Regions from separate parts of the Dermacoccus sp. Ellin185 genome, predicted to be linked through region 1. Evidence: predicted binding sites of a transcription regulator. Region 1 holds the regulator's gene; each other region holds the start of a gene.
What was found. The regulator HrcA, encoded in region 1, represses chaperone genes, less so after heat shock. The targets are predictions, from matches to a motif close to TTNGCACTCGNNNNNNNCGAGTGCNAA.
Positions count from the first base shown of each region.

Region 2: groES (co-chaperone GroES) is a predicted target of HrcA. The motif match lies at 1,484-1,510, and genes of this name have one in related genera.
Region 3: groL (chaperonin GroEL) is a predicted target of HrcA. The motif match lies at 1,140-1,166, and genes of this name have one in related genera.

Region 1 is NZ_AEIQ01000045.1:30,748-33,014, forward strand. It holds gene HMPREF0321_RS03415 (DUF3097 domain-containing protein) at 1-156, opposite strand, end outside; gene hrcA (heat-inducible transcriptional repressor HrcA) at 428-1,450, shown strand; gene dnaJ (molecular chaperone DnaJ) at 1,515-2,267, shown strand, end outside.
Region 2 is NZ_AEIQ01000043.1:7,755-10,021, forward strand. It holds gene groL (chaperonin GroEL) at 1-850, opposite strand, end outside; gene groES (co-chaperone GroES) at 996-1,289, opposite strand; gene HMPREF0321_RS03085 (class I SAM-dependent methyltransferase) at 1,581-2,267, shown strand, end outside.
Region 3 is NZ_AEIQ01000033.1:9,378-11,644, forward strand. It holds gene groL (chaperonin GroEL) at 1-986, opposite strand, end outside; gene HMPREF0321_RS01710 (DUF3263 domain-containing protein) at 1,299-1,577, opposite strand; gene HMPREF0321_RS01715 (uracil-DNA glycosylase) at 1,658-2,267, shown strand, end outside.

The DNA.
Region 1 (2,267 bases):
CCCGCCCGACTTCTCGACGCGCACGACGGCGCCGACGTAACCGCTCTGGGCGTCCTCGACGACGACGTCGAGCTCAGCGGGCACCTCGCGCGAACGCCCACGTCGAGGCGCGCGCCAATCGCCGGAGAGGACGTCGGAGCCGTAACGGTCGGTCATGGCGATCAGGGTAGAACCGCCCACCGACAACCGCCGTCGCGGCGCGCCGAGAACGATGGTCGCGGGCGCAGCCAGGCGCCCGTCGCGGCGTCGCCGAGGGCCGGGGAGCGCGCGCCTGCCGACCGACGGACGATGGACGACGGCGCGAGGGAACCGCCCGCGACGCTGTGGGCGAACACACCCCGCATGATTTGGCACTCGCTCGGCGTGAGTGCCAATCTTGGACGGACTGCAGATCGAAGGACGGTATCGAGGCGCGGGAGGTGAGCGCATGAGCGACGAACGGCGGCTCGAGGTGCTGCGCGCCATCGTGCAGGACTATGTCGCGACGTCCGAACCGGTGGGTTCGAAGGCGTTGCTCGAACGTCATCAGCTCGGCGTCTCCGCCGCGACGATCCGCAATGACATGGCCGCCCTCGAGGACGCCGGTCTCATCTCCGCGCCGCACACCTCGGCCGGTCGCGTGCCCACCGATGCCGGCTATCGAATCTTCGTCGACCGCCTCAGCCAGGTGCGGCCGCTGAGCGCGACACAGCGTCGCGCGATCGAGACGTTCTTGCGTCAGAGCGTCGACCTCGACGACATCGTCGAACGCACCGCCCGGCTGCTCGCCACACTGACGAACCAGGCCGCCGTCATGCAGTACCCGTCGCTGCGGCGCTCACGGGTGCGACACATCGAGCTGGTGCCGGTCGCCGAGGGGCGCCTGTCGCTCGTCGTCATCCTCGACTCAGGTCGCATCGAGCAGCGTCTCGTCTCCGTCGCCTCCGCCGACGACGAGCGCCTCGTCCAGACGCTGCGAGCGCGCGTCAACGAGGTCTCCGGCGCGCGGTTGCTCACCGAGGCCGCCGCGGCCATGACCGAGCTGGGCGCGGAGTTCGAGCCGGGGCAGCGTGCTGACGTCGACACGATCGTCGCGACGATCGCCGCGGTGTTCGCCGAGGACCGGGAGGAGCGCGTCGTGCTCGCGGGGACGGCGAACCTCGCGCGTGCCGGGCTGCGCGACGACGCGGGCCTCAGCGTCAGCCGTGTTCTCGAGGCGCTGGAGGAGCACGTCGTCCTCATGCGCCTCATCAGCACACGCGACGACGATCCGACGCACGAGGTGACCGTCCGCATCGGCGCCGAGAACGACTTCGCAGGCCTCGAGTCGACCTCGCTCGTGACGACGGCCTACGGCAGCGACGCCGTCGCGACGCTCGGCGTGCTCGGCCCGACCCGCATGGACTACCCGCAGACGATGGCGAACGTGCGCGCGGTCGCCCGCTACGTCTCCGAACTTCTCGAGCAGTGATGGCTCGGGCGCACCACGACCACATGAGTGACGAAATCTTCACCCGTCGAAAGCAAGGATGCTCGTGAACGACTACTACGCCGAACTCGGTGTCACGCGTGAGGCCTCCGTCGAGGAGATCAAGCGCGCCTACCGCAAGAAGGCCCGCAAGCTGCACCCCGACGTCAACCCCTCCCCGGAGGCGGCCGAGGAGTTCAAGCGCGTCGGGCAGGCCTACGACGTGCTCGGCGATCCGCAGAAGAAGGCGGCCTACGACCAGGGCGTCGACCCCTACGCGCCCGGCGGTAGCGCCGGGTTCAGCTTCAGCGACATCATGGACGCGTTCTTCACGGGGGGTGCCGCAGGGGGAGGCGGCGGCCCGCGCAGCCGCGTCCAGCACGGCCAGGACGCGTTGCTGCCGCTCGACATCCAACTCGCCACGGCCGTCTTCGGCGGCGAGCAGGAGCTGACGTTCGACACGGCCGTCGTCTGCTCGACCTGTCATGGCGACGGTTCGCGTCCCGGCACGGGCAAGCACACGTGTGACGTGTGCGGCGGTGCGGGGCAGACGCAGCAGGTGCAGCGCAGCTTCCTCGGCCAGGTGTTGACGTCGCGTCCGTGCACCGCGTGCCAGGGGTACGGCGACATCATCGACAGCCCGTGTTTCGAGTGCGACGGCAACGGCCGCAAGCGCGACACGCGCACCATCACGATCAAGGTACCCGCCGGCGTCGACACCGGCACGCGCATCCAGCTGCGTGGTGAAGGCGAGGTCGGCCCCGGCGGCGGCCCCGCCGGTGACCTGTACGTCGAGGTACGCGTCGAGAAGCACCCGATG
Region 2 (2,267 bases), on a different contig from region 1:
TGCGGCGGTCGCCGAAGCCGGGGGCCTTGACGGCGACGACGTTGAACGTGCCGCGGATCTTGTTGACGACGAGCGTGGAGAGGGCCTCGCCCTCGATGTCCTCGGCGATGATGAGCAGCGGCTTGCCGGACTGCACGACCTTCTCGAGGACGGGCAGCAGGTCGGCGATGGCCGAGATCTTGCCCTGGTTGATGAGGATGTAGGCGTCCTCGAGGACGGCCTCCATGCGCTCGGGGTCGGTGACGAAGTACGGCGAGAGGTAGCCCTTGTCGAACTGCATGCCCTCGGTGTACTCGAGCTTCGTCTCGGCGGTCGAGGACTCCTCGACGGTGATGACGCCGTCCTTGCCGACCTTCGCGAACGCTTCACCGATGAGGCCACCGATCGTCGCGTCCTGAGCGGACAGCGAGGCGACCTTGGCGTAGTCGTCCTGACCGTCGACGGGGCGCGCGTTGGCGAGCAGCTGGTCGTTGATGGCCGTGACGGCCTTGTCGATGCCGCGCTTCAGGCCGGACGGAGCAGCGCCCGCAGCGACGTTGCGCAGGCCCTCCTTGACGAGCGCCTGGGCGAGAACCGTCGCGGTCGTCGTACCGTCACCGGCGACGTCGTTCGTCTTGGTGGCGACCTCCTTGGCGAGCTGCGCACCGAGGTTCTCGTACGGGTCCTCGAGCTCGACCTCGCGGGCGATCGTCACACCGTCGTTCGTGATCGTGGGGGCGCCCCACGCCTTGTCGATGACGACGTTGCGGCCCTTGGGGCCGAGCGTCACCTTGACGGCGTTGGCGAGCGCGTCGACACCGCGCTCGAGGGACTTGCGGGCGTCGTCGTTGAATTCAAGCGTCTTGGCCATGGTTCAACCTTTCGTTCGAAGGCTCCGCGCGGCGCGTGGCGCGCGAAGCGGAAGAGTGTGGAATGCGAGTGAGCGGAAAGGACGAGCCCGGCCCGGCCGTCAGACCTGAGCCGGGCTCGTCGTCACCTGCTGGCTCGACGGATCGTCAGGAGACGACCGCGAGCACGTCGCGAGCGGAGAGGATGAGGTACTCGGTACCGGCGAACTTGACCTCGGTGCCGCCGTACTTCGAGTAGATGACCTTGTCGCCGACGGCGACGTCGACCGGAACGCGGTTGCCGTGGTCGTCGATGCGACCGGGGCCGACGGCGATGACCTCGCCCTCCTGCGGCTTCTCCTTGGCGGTGTCCGGGATGACGAGGCCGGAGGCCGTGGTCTGCTCGGCCTCGACGGCCTTGACGACGATGCGGTCTTCGAGCGGCTTGATGTTGACCGACACGGTAGGACCTTCCCTTTCGCAGACCGCCCGATCTTCTCGGGCGGGACGGATGCTTTCGTTCCCTGGCCACACCACCCACCGGTGGCGGTGTGGCATGCATGTGGGCCGATATCGCCTCGCCGTCGCGGGGGTCGAGGGATGAGCTCACTGGCACTACCCAGGGGTGAGTGCTGGAACCGAATCTAGTAACGCCGTTGGCACTCGGTCAAGCCGAGTGCCAACTCGTTTCCGATGTTCGCCCACAGCGCATCGGGGGCTGCTCCGAGGGCCCCCGATGACACAATGGCGGCCATGGATGCGAGCGTCGTGCACGAGTTGTTCACCGACGACGGACGCGCGCTGCTCGCCTCGCTCCCGCCCTACGAGGAGAAGAACGTCGTCATGCTGACGACGCGGCTGCGCGCCGCAGGGCACTCCCCCGAACTCGTCGCCGCTGCGCTCACCCAGTCCCGGCTGCGGGCCAGGGCCGTCGACAAGTTCGGTGATGCGGCGGCGTCGATGTTCTTCACCCCCGACGCCCTCGAACAGGCCACGCGCGCACCCATCGCCCGTCTGCACGCGCAGCGGTTCCTCGACGCCGGGGCGAGCCTCGTCATCGACGGTGGCTGCGGAATCGGTTCCGACGCCGTCGGATTCGCACAGGCCGGGCTCGACGTCATCGGCGTCGAAGCGGATCCGGAAACCGCGGCTCTGGCCGCCCAGAACCTCGCGTCGTTTCCCGGCAGTCGCGTCGTCACGGGGCGGGTCGAGGATGTCGCGGCTTCGCTGGACCAACCCGGGGCCGCCCGGTGGTTCGACCCGGCACGCCGCACGCCCGGCGTCGCCGACATCCGCGGGCGCACGAAGCGCACGTTCTCCCTCGCGGCGCTGACGCCGACCTGGGAGCTGATCCAGCACGTCGCGGCTGCCGCCCCCGCGGCAGGCGCCAAGCTCTCGCCGAGCCTGGCCCATCACGACGTGCCGAGCGGTTGTGAGGTC
Region 3 (2,267 bases), on a different contig from region 1:
GTCGTCTCATCCTTCGTCACGACGATCTTGCGGGCGCGGCCGAGCATGTCGAGCTCGGTCGACTCGAGCTTGAGGCCGACCTCCTCGGAGACGACCTGGCCGCCCGTGAGGATAGCGATGTCACCGAGCATCGCCTTGCGGCGGTCGCCGAAGCCGGGAGCCTTGACGGCGACGGCCTTGAACGTGCCGCGGATCTTGTTGACGACGAGCGTCGACAGGGCCTCGCCCTCGACGTCCTCGGCGATGATCGCGAGGGGCTTGCCGGACTGCATGACCTTCTCCAGGACGGGCAGCAGGTCCTTGATGTTCGAGATCTTCGAGTTGACGATGAGGATGTACGGGTCGTCGAGGACGGCCTCCATGCGCTCGGTGTCGGTGACGAAGTAGCCCGAGATGTAGCCCTTGTCGAAGCGCATGCCCTCGGTCAGCTCGAGGTCGAGGCCGAACGTGTTCGACTCCTCGACCGTGATGACGCCTTCCTTGCCGACCTTGTCCATTGCCTCGGCGATGAGCTCACCGATCTGCGGGTCAGCGGCGGAGATGGACGCGGTCGCAGCGATCTGCTCCTTCGTCTCGATCTCCTGGGCGTGCTCGAGCAGCTGCTTGCTGACGGCGTCGACGGCCGTCTGGATGCCGCGCTTCAGCGCCATCGGGTTCGCGCCGGCCGCGACGTTGCGCAGACCCTCGCGCACCATCGCCTGGGCGAGGACGGTGGCCGTCGTCGTGCCGTCACCGGCGACGTCGTCGGTCTTCTTCGCAACTTCCTTGACGAGCTCGGCGCCGATCTTCTCGTACGGGTCCTCCAGCTCGATCTCCTTGGCGATCGAGACACCGTCGTTGGTGATCGTGGGGGCGCCCCACTTCTTCTCCAGCACGACGTTGCGGCCCTTGGGGCCGAGGGTCACCTTCACGGCGTCGGCGAGCGTGTTCATGCCGCGCTCGAGGCCGCGACGGGCCTCCTCGTCGAAAGCAATGGTCTTGGCCATGGCTGTGGTTCCTCCACGTGACGTTCGGATCGACCACATCAGCGCCCGCGACGGACGGGCCCGATCACGCGCCGGTCATGTCGGCGCGCCCCGAACCCTCACTGCTGCAGTCAGGCTTTTGTCACTCTCACGATCAGAGTGCTAACCCCATGATTAGCACTCGCCCCCACCGAGTGCAAACCCTCCGCGCACGCACCCGCGTGTTGTTCGCTCATAGCGGCACCCCGACGTCTGTCGTGCGGCTGCCAAGATGGGCTGCGGCGCCACGAGAGCGGCGACATGCGGGGACGTGGCGGCGCGCTGAGCCGCGGTTCAGACGGTGCGTCGACGCCCCGCGCGGCGTCGCTGGATCCGCTTGACGAGCAACGGATCCGCGGCGAGCGCCGCCTCGGTGTCGGCGAGCTTGTTGAGCTGCTGGTAGTACTGCGTGCTCGTCAGCCCGAAGCGCTCCTTGATCGCCGCTTCCTTGGCGCCGGGCAGCTTCCACCACTCGCGTTCGAAGGCGAGCATCGCACGGTCGCGCTCGCTCAGCCCGGGCGCGTCGGCGTCACCGGGCACGTGGGCACCCGCGGGGGTCTCGATCATGGCCATCCGCTCAGGATACGAGGCCGCCCGGCCCGTTCCAACCGCGCTCGGGGCGGGTTGTCAGACCCGCGCGATAGGTTGGACACATGCCTCGTCCGTACGACGAACTCGTCCACCCGAGCTGGGTCGAACCCCTCGCGCCCGCCGCCGAGCACATCGCCGCCGCGGGGGCGTTCCTGCGTGACGAGGTGGCCGCGGGGCGCGGCTACCTGCCTGCGGGCGACGCCGTGCTGCGCGCGTTCACGCAGCCGTTCGACGAGGTGCGCGTCCTCGTCGTCGGCCAGGATCCGTACCCGACGCCCGGGCACCCGATCGGCCTGAGCTTCGCCGTCGCACCCGACGTGCGGCCCATCCCCCGCAGCCTCGCGAACATCTACACCGAACTGCACGACGACCTCGATATCACCCCACCCGAGCACGGTGACCTGTCGGCGTGGACCGATCAGGGGGTGCTGCTGCTCAACCGCGTCCTGACGGTGCAGCCCGGCAAGCCGGCGAGCCATCGCGGCAAGGGCTGGGAGCACGTCACCGCGACGGCGATCAACGCGCTCGTCGAGCGCGAGCAGCCCCTCGTCGCCATCCTGTGGGGGCGCGACGCGCGCTCACTCGCGCCGCACCTCGGCGACACGCCGACCGTCGAGTCGGCCCACCCCTCACCGTTGTCGGCCCGCGGCGGCTTCTTCGGCAGCAAGCCGT